3 regions of the Streptomyces sp. NPDC001980 genome follow, and region 2 is predicted to be linked to each of the others. Evidence: riboswitches for the same ligand, from Rfam matches in the RefSeq annotation. Region 2 holds a riboswitch; each other region holds the start of a gene.

The links. A riboswitch is a leader RNA that binds a small molecule or an ion and turns the genes downstream of it on or off. The one in region 2 is predicted to bind cobalamin.
Region 1: linked by a shared signal. The riboswitch ahead of ABT137_RS10525 (cobalamin biosynthesis protein) and the one ahead of ABT137_RS18290 (SCO2321 family membrane protein) in region 2 are both predicted to bind cobalamin.
Region 3: linked by a shared signal. The riboswitch ahead of metE (5-methyltetrahydropteroyltriglutamate--homocysteine S-methyltransferase) and the one ahead of ABT137_RS18290 (SCO2321 family membrane protein) in region 2 are both predicted to bind cobalamin.

The regions. Positions count from the first base shown of each region.
Region 1 is NZ_JBEOYD010000005.1:352,402-356,657, forward strand. It holds gene ABT137_RS10520 (cobyric acid synthase) at 1-873, opposite strand, end outside; gene ABT137_RS10525 (cobalamin biosynthesis protein) at 870-1,820, opposite strand; cobalamin riboswitch at 1,922-2,061, opposite strand; gene ABT137_RS10530 (hypothetical protein) at 2,245-2,472, opposite strand; gene ABT137_RS10535 (inorganic phosphate transporter) at 2,491-3,741, opposite strand; gene ABT137_RS10540 (lysozyme) at 3,916-4,256, opposite strand, start outside.
Region 2 is NZ_JBEOYD010000010.1:252,025-256,280, reverse strand. It holds gene ABT137_RS18300 (energy-coupling factor transporter transmembrane component T) at 1-119, opposite strand, end outside; gene ABT137_RS18295 (SCO2322 family protein) at 214-840, opposite strand; gene ABT137_RS18290 (SCO2321 family membrane protein) at 837-2,060, opposite strand; cobalamin riboswitch at 2,175-2,317, opposite strand; gene ABT137_RS18285 (phosphotransferase family protein) at 2,355-3,005, shown strand; gene ABT137_RS18280 (antibiotic biosynthesis monooxygenase family protein) at 3,034-3,414, opposite strand; gene ABT137_RS18275 (ATP-grasp domain-containing protein) at 3,513-4,256, opposite strand, start outside.
Region 3 is NZ_JBEOYD010000032.1:72,680-76,935, forward strand. It holds gene mhpD (2-keto-4-pentenoate hydratase) at 1-89, opposite strand, end outside; gene ABT137_RS36670 (IclR family transcriptional regulator) at 164-904, shown strand; gene ABT137_RS36675 (aminotransferase class IV family protein) at 938-1,807, opposite strand; cobalamin riboswitch at 1,924-2,139, shown strand; gene metE (5-methyltetrahydropteroyltriglutamate--homocysteine S-methyltransferase) at 2,311-4,256, shown strand, end outside.

The DNA of each region.
Region 1 (4,256 bases), on a different contig from region 2:
GTCCACGTCCGTGAAGTTGGACATCAGCGGGATCGCGCAGACGGCGACCCGGAGCACGTCCTCGCCGACGGGCGGGGCCGTGTTCGACTCCCGGACGGTCCCGCGCAAGGAGACCCTCCCCCACGCTCGGCTTCGCTCGCGCGGGGGGACCCCCATCCCGTCCTCCTCGTCGATGCCGAGCCCGTGCCGGAAGGGGAGGACGCCGTAGGTGTGCCGCCCGGTGAGCCCGTGGAGCATGTCGAGGCCCGGCTCCAGGAGGGAGACGTCTCCGCGGAACTTGTTGACGAGGAACCCGGCGACGAGGGCCTGGTCCTCCGGCGAGAGCAGCGCGACGGTCCCGAAGAAGGAGGCGAAGACGCCGCCGCGGTCGATGTCGCCGACCACGAGCACGGGCAGCCCGGCGTTCCGGGCGATCCCCATGTTCACGATGTCGGTCCGGCGCAGGTTGATCTCCGCCGGACTGCCCGCCCCCTCACAGATCACCGCGTCATACGTGCCCCGCAACTCGGCGAGACAGTCGAGCACGGTCCCGAGCAGCTTCTGCTGCCGTCCGCCGTGATAGCCACGCGCGCTCAGCTCACCGACCGGCTTGCCGAGCAGCACGACCTGACTGCTCTGCTCGCCGCCGGGCTTGAGCAGCACGGGGTTCATCAGCGCGGTCGGCTCCACCCGGCAGGCCTGCGCCTGCATGGCCTGCGCCCGCCCGATCTCGGCACCCTCGCGCGTGACAAAGGAGTTGAGGGACATGTTCTGCGCCTTGAACGGCGCGACCTTCACACCCTGCCGCACCAGCCACCGGCAGATACCGGCGGTGACGACACTCTTCCCGGCGTCGGAGGTGGTACCGGCCACGAGGAGACCGCCGTTGTTCATGACGCCCTTCCCGAGAGCGATCCGCGCAGCAGCGCCCCGGCCGCGCTCACCCCCAACGCCAGCCACCCCACCCGCCGCGACAACCGCACCGCCCGTTCGATGTCCGCGACTTCCACAGCGCGCCCCTCCCCGTTCAGCACCGGCCGGTGCTCGACCCGCCCCCCGTACGACAACGTCCCCCCGAGCCGCACCCCCAACGCCCCGGCGAACGACGCCTCCACGGGCCCCGCGTTGGGACTCGGATGCTTCGCCGCGTCGGCCCGCCAGGCCCGTACGGCTCCCCGCCGGTCATCCCCGGCCACCGCGGCCAGCACGGCGGTGAGCCGGGCCCCCGGCCACCCGGCCACGTCGTCCAGCCGGGCCGAAGCCCACCCGTACCGCCGGTACCGCGCCGACTTGTGCCCCACCATGGCGTCCAGGGTGTTGACGGCCCGGAACCCCACAAGACCGGGGACGCCGCCCACGGCTCCCCACACCAGCGCGCCCACGACCGCGTCGCTCGTGTTCTCGGCGACGGACTCCACGACCGCCCGGGCGATCCCGTCGGCGTCCAGGGCCTGCGGATCCCGTCCGCACAGATGCGGCAGCCGGGCGCGGGCCGCCTCGACGTCGCCCGCCGCCAGGGCCCGCCCGATGCCGCGGGCCTCGCGCGCGAGCGAAGTACCGCCGACCACGGCCCAGGTGGCCGCGCCGGTGAGGGCCACGGACGCGGCGGTGGACGGTCGTACGATCCGCTGGGCCACGGCGCCCAGCGCCGCAGCGCCGCCGGCGCACACGGCGGTGTGCAGTGCGCCCCACCCGCGGTGGTCCCGCCACAGCACCCGCTCCACGGCCCCGGCCGCCCGCCCGAACACGGCGACCGGATGCCCCCGGCGCGGATCGCCGAGCAGCAGATCACCGAGGAGGCCGGCGGCGGCGCCGTACGCGAAGACGCGATCGGCACCCATCGGCTCAGCCGGCCGCGGGGTCGGGGACGGGCCGGGTACTCAACCTCGATCGGCAGCCGCGCATGGCGTTATGTCCTCACTCAGGGTGTCCGCGCCCTGGTTCGACGAGACCGGCGGTGGGAGTTCCTGGCTTCCGGGGATTGCTACCCCGGTGACAGTGGCGGGACCGCGCCGGATTCACACCGGCTTCCTCCCTTGCCGCCGTACATGGCTCCGGAAGTCCACCACGCCCCCGGAAGACCCGTCAACTTGCCTTTGACCTGCGAGGGGAGTGTGTGGGAAGGCCCACACCGGTTGTCCAGCGGGGCTTGTGGGGCATGCGGAAGGCTCCTCTCCGGGCGGACGGAGAGGAGCCTTCGCGGCGCCGACGAGGCCCTTTGTGTCAGGCCTTCTCGTATCAGGCCTTCTGCCAGGCCTTCTTGTCTCAGGCCTTCGCCACGATCAGGTGGATGCCGTAGGCCACGGCGGCCGCGCAGCCGGCGAAGCAGAGGTAGGCGGCCGTCACGGCCAGGGCCGCGGAGTCGCCCTGGGCGGTGGCGCGTTCGCGGGCGGACAGGCCCTTGACGCCGAGGGTGAAGAGGGCCACCAGGCCCACGGTGGCCACGAGGCTGACGCCGAAGACGGAGCCGATGGCTGCCCAGTCGATGTTCATGTCGGTTCTTCCTCGGGGTCAGACGGTGGCGGCCGGGTCGGTCGCGGGAGCGGCCGGGGCGGAGGCGGGGGCGGGGATGGTGGCGGTCAGGTCGTCCGTGACCGTGACCGGGCCCGCGGGCGGTGGGGTCACGGCGGCGATCGCCGTGGTCACCACGCCGGCCGGCTCCTCGGTGCCGACGACGTTGCTGCTGTCCACGACCTCGCGGCGGGAGAGCTTCCAGATCGCGGCGCTGGAGGCCACGAGGAAGACGGCGACGACGGCCGTGCCCCAGTCGCCGAGGTCCGTCACGGACTCGGCGAGCGCGCCGACCACCGCGGCGGCCGGGAGCGTGAGCACCCAGGCGACCATCATGCGGGTCGCGGTGGACCAGCGGACCGTGCCGCCCTTGCGGCCGAGGCCCGCGCCCATCACGGAGCCCGAGACGACGTGCGTGGTGGAGAGCGAGAAACCGAGGTGGGAGGAGGCCAGGATGGCGGTGGCCGCGCTGGTCTGGGCGGCGAAGCCCTGCTGCGGCCGGAGGTCGGTCAGGCCCGTGCCCATGGTGCGGATGATCCGCCAGCCGCCGATGTAGGTGCCGAGCGCGATGGCGAGGCCGGCCGAGAGGATGACCCAGGTGGGAGGGTTCGAGCCGGGGGCGATGGCACCGCCCGCGATCAGCGCGAGGGTGATGATGCCCATCGTCTTCTGCGCGTCGTTGGTGCCGTGCGCGAGCGAGACCAGGCCGGCGGAGGCGATCTGGCCGGCGCGGTAGCCCTTGCGGGTGGCCTCGTCCTCGGCGTTCTTCGAGAGCGTGTAGGAGAGGCGGGTGGAGAGCGCCGCCGCCAGGCCCGCGACGACGGGGGCGGCGACCGCCGGGAGCAGGACCTTGGTGACGAGCACGTCGCCGTGGACCGCGCCGAAGCCCGCGGAGGCGACGGTGGCGCCGATCAGACCGCCCATGAGGGCGTGCGAGGAACTGGAGGGCAGGCCCACCAGCCAGGTCACCAGGTTCCAGAGGATGGCGCCGACGAGGGCGGCGAAGATGACCTCGGGACGAATGCCGTTCTCGTCGACGAGACCCTTGGAGATCGTGTTGGCGACCTCCACCGAGAGGAAGGCGCCCACCAGGTTGAGCGCGGCGGACATCGTCACCGCGATCTTGGGCTTGAGCGCACCGGTCGAGATGGTCGTGGCCATCGCGTTGGCGGTGTCGTGGAAACCGTTCGTGAAATCAAACGCGAGTGCGGTGACCACCACAATCGCGAGGATCAGCGAGAAGTTTTCCATTTACCCAGGCAATCTTTCGAGGTCATTGGCTGTTGGACCGTAGGCAACCTGAATGAACGGAAGATGAACTGAGGGGGTCTTGGTGGTGTATGGGGTCGATTTCAGGGCGGCCCTGGGTGGGGCGAGCCGAGGCCGCCGTCCCGGTTCCGGTCCGGCGGCCCGGTCGCCGCTTGGCTAGAGGCCCAGGGTGAACGCCTTCAACCGGTCCGCCGACCCGTTGAAGAGATTCTGGTCACCCGGCAGGCTGCCGCTGTTGTCGTACTGCCAGAAGGTCCACGACTTCCATCCGGCCGGCAGCGTCCCGGCGTCCGCCGAGCCGTGGCGGGCGATCCACAGCGCGTGGTCGGCGGCGAAGGCGCTGCTGCCGCCGGTGCAGAGGTTCCACCAGTTCGTGGTCGTGTAGATCACCGGCCGCCGGCCGGTCTCCCGCTTCAGCTCGTCACTGAAGGACCTGATCCACTTGACCATCCGGGAGTTGCTCAGCCCGTAGCACTTGTGCTTCTTGTCGTACGGGT
Region 2 (4,256 bases):
TGCAGGGCGCGGGCGCGTGCGGGCCGGCGCGGGGGTAGGGCCGCTCGCCCGCGCTTGCGGGGTGCCGCTGCGCCCACCCTCCCCCACTCTCGGCTTCGTTCGAGCGGGGGGACCCCCATCGCCCCAGCGGCACGACTGCCCGCAGCCAGGACGTGCCCCGTAAGGGGCGCGGGGAACTGCGCGATCAGCCCCCACCGGCCCGCACTGTGACGCTCACGCATTCTTCCGCCGCCGTGCCTGCCAGAAAGCCCCCGCTGCGAGAACCACGACAACTCCCGCTCCCGCTACCAGCCCGAGCGACGGCCCGCTGCCCGACGACGTACCCCCGGCCCCCGCCGCCACCTTCTCCCCGCACCCCCGCGACGGATACCCCCCGATCGCACACAACAACGCGTTCGTGTCGTACCGCAGCGGCTTCGCCACCGTCGCCAGTGCCTCCGCCGTCGTCGCGTCCTCGGACACCACCGCGCAGGCCGTCCGCCGGGCAGGCGGCCGCTCTCCCGAGGGCGCGTCCGCCGTCGTACCGAAGTCGACGACCAGCCCCACCCGCTTCCGGCCCCCGACGGCGGGGGTGCCCCCGCAGATCGTCCCGAAGTCCGCCGTACCGCGCGGGCGCGACGCGTCCGACGAGTCCTCGCTCACCGCGAAGCGGAAGCCCTCGACCGAACCGTCGGCAGGCTGCGCGGTGGAGGGGCCCTGCGTGGCGTACGTCCAGTGCGCGCCGTCCCGTTCCCAGAAGGACCAGTAGCGGTAGCCGGTGGCCGCCGCCGGCCCGGCGGCCGTCGCGCACAGCGTCAGCGCGGCCAGGAGCAGCAGCGCCGCACGGCGGACCGCGGTCACGGCTGCTGCTGCTTCCGGCGGCCGCTGAACAGGAAGCCGATGCCGATACCGGCGACGAGCCCGGTGCCGACGATCCACCACACGCTGTTGCCCGACTTCTTCTCCCCGGCATGCCTCTCGGCGTGCTGCGCGGCGGCGGCCCGCGGGGCCGGTCCGGTCGCGTTCAGCGCCGTCACCAGGTTCGTGCCGCCGAAGTCGCGCGGGTCCGCGCCCATCGCGTGCGCCGCGAGGATCAGCTCGGCGTAGGCCGCGGGCCCGCTCTGCTCCGCCCACTGCGCGGCGTGCGCCTCCAGCCAGGCGTACGGCTTCCGCGCCTGCTCGGTCCAGCCCTGCGCGGCCAGGGCGACGACCGAGTCGGCGGTGTTGCCGTAGTCCGGCTGCGGCTTGGCGCCGGGGAGTGCGGAGACCAGGTGGCCGGTAGCGGACATGGCGTCCGCCAGGTACGCGGCGCCGTTGCGGGCCACGTCCTCCCGCGTGAGCGTCTTGCCGGAGTCGGCGCAGGCGGAGCCCTTCGCCGGGGCCTTCCCGGCCGCCGTCGCGAACCCCTTGCCGAGGGCTCCGAGCACCCCGGCCGCGGTGGCGTCCGCGTTGGCGGCCAACTTCCCCTTCTTGTCGGGCTGGTAGGCGAGCGCACCGCCGCCGTCATCGGCGCACGGGACGGACCACTTGGCGAGGAGGTCGTACGGCGACCGGTCCGCGCTCGCGCCGGCCGCCGCGAGCGCCCCGATGACCACGCCGGTGGAGTTGGTGTCGCTGGGGGAGCCCGGGGTGTAGCCCCAGCCGCCGTCCTTGTTCTGCACCGACTTCAGCCAGGTCACGGCCTTGCCCGCGGCGGCGTCGTGCCCGCCGGCCGCCTTCAGCGCCTGCACGGCGGCGGCCGTGCTGTTCGTGTCGACGGTCACCTTGGCGTCACAGGCTGCCGTCGGCTCGGCGCGGAACGCGGCGAACGAGCCGTTCGCGCACTGCTGCCCGGCCAGCCAGTCCACCGCCTTCACGGCCGGGGTCACCCCCACCGCGTGCTGGGCCAGCAGGGCGAGGGACTGGCGCCAGACGCCGTCGAACTTGGGGTCCGAGCTGCCGTACAGCCCCGACGGGAGCACCGCCGACGCGGACGGCGACGGGGACGCGGTACCGGTGGCCAGCGCGGTCGTCGCGGGAGTGGCGGCACCGATGACGGCGGTGGCGGCCAGCACCCCGGCGGTGCGGCGGAGGACGGTCATGGTCGGCGGGTGCCTCTCCCTGCGGGGAGCCGGGCAGCACGGGACACCCCGGCGGCTCGGCTCCGTAAACCTCGACGGTGCCGTGCGACGACGGGTGCCGGCGCACACGAGCCGATCAACGTCCCGGGCGCGGCGGTCCGGCTTGCCACAGGGTGTGTGGCTCACGGTTGCGGGTCAGCGCCGGAATTGCACCGGCTTCCCCCCGTACGGGTGATGACGACCCGGCTACCTTACCGGCCGCCGACGGGAAGCTGAGAGGGGGCTGTGCGGAGACCGTTTCGTTATGGTCATGCCATGACGGGGAGACTGCTCGGGTCGGGGCGTTCGGCCGACGTGTACGAGATCGACGAGGCGTGGGTGCTGCGCCGGGACCGGGACGGCTGGGGGGACGCGGCCGCCGAGGGCGCGGTGATGACGTACGTACGGGAGCACGGGTACCCGGCGCCCCGGGTGCGGCCGTCCGGGTCCCGTACCGAACTGGTCATGGAGCGGCTGTCCGGGCCGACCATGCTGGCGGCGCTGCTGGCGGGGGAGTCGGGCCCGGCGGAGGGCGGTGCGCTGCTCGCCTCGCTGCTGCGGCGGCTGCACGCGGTGCCCGGGCGGGACCCGGCCGACCCCGGCACCCGGGTCCTCCACCTCGACCTGCATCCGGACAACGTGATGTTGACCCCCGACGGCCCCCGGGTCATCGACTGGACCAACGCGGAGGACGGGCCGCCCGGACTCGACTGGGGCATGTCCGCGGTGATCCTCGCCCAAGTGGCCCTCGGCGCATACCCGTTGGCCCACGACATGCTGGCGGCCCTGCTCGCCGATCCGGGCGAGCTCACCGAGGAGGGGCTGACGGAGGCCCTGCGCCGACGGGCGGCCAATCCGACGATGAGCCGAGGGGAAGTCGAAGTGCTCGGTGCGGCAGGGCAGTTGATACGGTCGATCGCCTTCTAGCCTTCTAGCCTTCTAGCCTTCTAGCCTTCTAGGCCTCTGGCGCCGCGTCTGCGGACTGCCCCCGCGTGAAACCGTGACTCCGTTCCACCTTCGCCACATGCAGGGTGTAGCTCTCGTACCACTCGGCCCGCCCGCGCTTCTGCGCCGCGCGGTGCTCGGCGTCGGTCCGCCACTGCGTGAGGGCGTCGGCGTCGCGGAAGTACCCGACGGTGATGCCCAGCCCGCCGGGGGTCTGCGCGTGGTCCATGCCCAGGTACCCGGGGATGTCCTTCACCAGCTCTTCCATGCGTGCGTTGGTCTCGCTGTAGCCGCTCTGGTCCTGGGTGCGCACCGTGGTGAAGACGGCCACGTAGTAGGGGGGTTCATGGGCCTCGACGGGCGCGACAGGCCCTTCCGGGGGATTGGTCATGGCGTCACCGTAGGGCGGGACGCGCCCGGCGATCCAGCGTCTTTCCCGAACGGGACGCGCAAGGGATCGAACTCTTGACCAAAGCCGCTGGGCAGCCGCTAGGCGGCGTTGGCGAGTGGTGCGATGCCCGCCGACAGGTGGCGGGCCATCCGGCGCAGCGCGTCGTGGCAGTCGGCCGGGGTCTCGCCGACCGCGACCCAGAGGGCCAGCCGGTCGGCGGCGGTGGCGTGCGGGCCGGCGGCGACGTGGTTGCCGGTGTGCTGGGTGAGGAGCATGCGGTCGGCGCCGGGTTCGTGGGCGGCGTCCGGGGAGAGGTCCAGGTGGTCGAGGCGGCCGGTGGCGGCCGGGTAGGCGAACTGGACCGCGGCCGCCCGCTGCCGGCTGGGCGTGGTGTCGGCCGCCTCGCCGGTGGCCAGGGCGGCCGCGGCCCGGGCCAGGTCGACGCCGGTGGCCCGTCTGACGAGGAGCGGGATCAGGTCGCCCGGGAGATGCGGGGCGACGTCGGTGACCCGGGGGCCGCGGTCGGTGAGGGTGAGGCCGATGTGCAGGACACCCCGGTCGATGCCGAGGGCGTGCACGGTGCGGTCGACGGCCAGGCGCAGGAAACGGTTGTGCAGCAGGCCGTCGTGGGCGTGCACGGTGTGCCGCAGCGGCTGCCGGGCGGGCGCCGGGCCCAGCGTGGTACGGGTGATGGCGGCGATGCGGATCTCGCCGTCGAGGACGACCGTCTCGGCCGAGACGCGGGGCGCGCCGGGGTCGTCGGCGTCGCCGGTGGGGACGGTGTGGCCGGTCAGCAACGCGCGCAGCGCGGGCGGGTCGGTACAGGCTTCGGCCGCGGCGAG
Region 3 (4,256 bases), on a different contig from region 2:
AGGAGGGTGCGGACGGGGGCGCAGGGAGTGCCGGTGCGGGTGGCTTCGTCGAGGACGTCGGCCACCTTGGTGACGAGGTCAGGGCTCATGCCGACAGGTATAGGCGGGCGGCGGGAAACCCGGCAAAATATGTTCCGTGGTACGGAACAGCGATCAAGGAAACATGCTCGACAAGGCGATGGCGGTCCTGGACTGCTTCCGCCCGGACGGCGGCGCGTTCCGCCTCACGGAACTGGCCGAGCGCTCCAAGCTGCCCAAGACCACCGTGTTCCGGCTCTGCGCCGAGCTGGTCCGGCTCGGCCTGCTGGAACGGGACGCGGACACCTACCGGCTCGGCGGCGCCCTCTTCGAACTGGGCTCGCTGGTGCCGCGCCGGCACGACCTGCGGGAGGCCGCGCTGCCGTTCCTCCAGGACCTGTTCGAGGCCACCCACGAGACCGTGCACCTCGGGGTGCGCGAGGGCCACGAGGTGGTCTACGTCGAGCGCATCCACGGCCACGACGCGCTGCGGCTGCCGTCCCGGATCGGCGGCCGGCTCCCGCTGACCTGCACCGGGGTCGGCAAGGCCCTGCTGGCGTTCTCGGGCGCCGAACTGGTCGAGGAGGTGCTGGCGGCGCCGCTCCCCCGCCTCACCCCGCACTCGGTCACGGACCCCGGCCGGCTGCGCACGGCCGTCGAGCAGGCCCAGGTCGCGGGCCTCGCCTACGAGGAGGAAGAGGCCGCGGTGGGGGTCAGCTGCATCGCGGCCCCCGTCTTCGCCGGGCCGACGGCGGTCGCGGCGCTCTCGGTGGCCGTACCGTGCGGCCGCTTCCGCCCGGCACAGCTGGCCCCGGCGGTGCGGACGGCGGCCCTGGGCCTCTCCCGGGCGCTGCGCGGGGCCAGACACCCGGCGGGACCGGCGTGAACACGGCTGTGACCGGAATTTTCCCGGCAACCCCTAGATGATCTGCCAGGGGTTGGTCTCGTAGCAGTCCACGAGCAGGTCCGTGACGGCCGGGTCGACGGCCAGCGCCGTCCCGTCGATGCTCGCCACCGGCACGGCCGGCGAGATCGAGTTCGCCAGGAAGGCCGAGCAGTCCGGGGAGCCGGACGCACCGGCCACCAGGTCCGCGAGCCGGATCTCACGCCGCTCGGACGGGATGCCCTTGGCCGCCAGCCCCCGCTGCAGCAGCTGCATCGTGATGCCCGGCAGCATGGCGGCCTCGGGCCAGACGACCCGTTCCCGGTCGTAGAAACCGATGTTGGAGACCGACGCCTCGCTGATCCGGCCGTACCGGTCGGTGAACAGCGCGTCGTCGTACCCGGCGAGCACCGCCTGCCGCCGACGGTGCGTGAGCCCGAACGTCCCGGCGTGCTTGAGGTGGGGCAGGTCCCGCTCGTACTCGACCGCCCGCAGTCGCACCGGCGCGGTCTGCGCCTGTGCCGGGGCGCTCGTCGCCACAGCCAGGTCTGGCTCGACGGGCTCGCCCCGCAGCACGTCACCGAGCCTCCTGGTGAAGGCTGTCACCCGGACCGACACCGCGTCCGGGCCCCCGTCGAGGGCGTGCCGCACACAGCCCCGCACCCGCTCTGCGTCCAGCCCCCTGCCGAACAGTTCGCGCGCGCTCTCGTCCAGCCGCGTCAGGTGCAGATCCAGCCCCCGGACCGCGCCGTCCCGCACCTGCATCGAGGTGAAATGCGCGTAGTTGGCCCGCGCGAGCACCGTCAGATCCGCATTGTCCGCTTCAGCCCCGTTGATTTCCACCCGGTCGATGACGATCCCTCTCTCCCCGTTGCCCACTGCCTGGCGGCCATGTCCCGGCCACATTAGGCGCGCGCAGAGCCGGTTCGAAAGCGAACCGGATCGAAAGCGAGCCGGATCGAAAGCGAGCCAGCTCGACTGCCGCGCCGTCGACGACACCCCGGGCCGCTTTCGGGGCGGGTTAAGCTGACCGTGCAGCTGGTTCGCCCTGTCAGCCAGACGGGACGTCGCAAGAGGGAACCCGGTGGGAATCCGGGACTGCCCCGCAGCGGTGAGCGGGAACGACCGCCGTCATACGCACTGGATCCACCGGGTCCGGGAAGCGACGGCCAGTAGGTGTCCTCCGGACGGAGGGCGTGCCCGCGAGTCCGAAGACCTGCCATCTGCCCGCGCGCGAACCACTCGTGCGCGGACATCCCGGTGACCTCGTGGGCGGGTCGGCGTGCATATCGGACGGTCGGTCGCGTACTCGTTCACGGCGTACGACCGTTGCCGTCCGGTTCGTCACCCCTTCGCGCTCTCGTCCCGTCGCCGGGATCTCAGGGAATCGTCTCGCGAAGGAGATCTCCGTGACAGCCAAGTCCGCAGCCGCGGCAGCCCGGGCCACCGTGTACGGCTACCCCCGCCAGGGTCCGGCCCGGGAGCTGAAGAAGGCAATCGAGAGCTACTGGAAGGGCCGGGTCACCGCCGACGCCCTGCGGGCCTCCGCCGCCGAACTGCGCCGGTCCACCTGGCGGCAGCTCGCCGAGGCCGGCATCCACGAGGTGCCGACCGGCGACTTCTCGTACTACGACCACGTCCTCGACACCACCGTGATGGTCGGCGCGATCCCCGACCGCCACCGGGCCGCCGTCGAGACCGACGAGCTCGACGGCTACTTCGCCATGGCCCGCGGCACGCAGGACATCGCGCCGCTGGAGATGACGAAGTGGTTCGACACCAACTACCACTACCTGGTGCCGGAGTTGGGCCCCGACACCGCCTTCGCCACGAACTCCGCCAAGCAGATGGGCGAGCTGACTCAGGCGCTGGCCCTCGGCCTCGCCGCCCGGCCGGTGCTGGTCGGCCCGGTCACCTATCTGCTGCTCGCCAAGCCGGCGCCCGGCGTGCCCGCCGGCTTCGACCCGCTCACCCTCCTCGACCGGCTGCTCCCGGTGTACGCCGAGGTGCTCGCCGACCTGCGGGCGGCCGGTGCCGAGTGGGTGCAGCTCGACGAGCCGGCCCTGGTGCAGGACCGCACCCCGGCCGAACTGAACGCCGTCACCCGCGCCTACCGCGACCTCGGCGCCCTCGCCGACCGGCCGAAGCTGCTGGTCGCCTCCTACTTCGACCGGCTCGGCGAGGCCCTGCCGGTGCTGGCCAAGGCCCCGGTCGAAGGGCTCGCCCTCGACTTCACCGAGGCGGCGGCCGCCAACGTGGACGCCCTGGCCGCCGTCGGCGGACTGCCCGGCAAACGGCTGGTCGCCGGTGTCGTCAACGGCCGCAACATCTGGGTCAACGACCTGTCGAAGTCCCTGTCCACCCTCGGCACCCTCCTCGGGCTCGCCGACCGGGTCGACGTCGCCGCCTCCTGCTCCCTCCTCCACGTACCGCTGGACACCGCCGCCGAGCGGGACATCGCACCGCAGATCCTGCGCTGGCTGGCCTTCGCGAAGCAGAAGACGGCCGAGATCGTCACCCTCGCCAAGGGCCTCGCCCAGGGCCCCGACACCGTCGCCGCCGAACTCGCCGCCAACCGCGCCGACCTGGTCTCCCGGGCCGGTTCACCGATCACCCGTGACTCCGCCGTGCGGGCCCGCGCCGCGGCCGTCACCGAGGCCGACGCCCGCCGCTCCCAGCCGTACGCCGAACGCTCCGCCGCCCAACGCGCCCACCTGAGGCTGCCGTTGCTGCCCACGACGACCATCGGCTCGTTCCCGCAGACCGGCGAACTGCGCACCGCGCGTGCGGACCTGCGGGCGGGCCGGATCGACACGGCCGGTTACGAGGAGCGGGTGCGGGCCGAGATCCAGGAGGTGGTCGCCTTCCAGGAGAAGGCGGGCCTGGACGTCCTGGTGCACGGCGAGCCCGAACGCAACGACATGGTCCAGTACTTCGCCGAGCAGCTCACCGGCTACCTGGCCACCCAGCACGGCTGGGTCCAGTCCTACGGCACCCGGTACGTCCGCCCGCCGGTCCTCGTCGGCGACATCTCCCGCCCCGAACCGATGACCGTGCGCTGGACATCGTACGCCCAGTCCCTCACCGGCCGCCCGGTCAAGGGCATGCTCACCGGGCCGGTCACCATGCTGGCCTGGTCCTTCGTCCGCGACGACCAGCCCCTCGGCGACACCGCCCGCCAGGTCGCCCTCGCCCTGCGCGACGAGGTGAACGACCTGGAGGCGGCGGGCACTTCGGTGATCCAGGTCGACGAGCCCGCGCTGCGCGAGACCCTTCCGCTGCGGGCCGCCGACCGGGCCGGATACCTGGCGTGGGCGACCGAGGCGTTCCGGCTCACCACCGCCGGAGTCCGTCC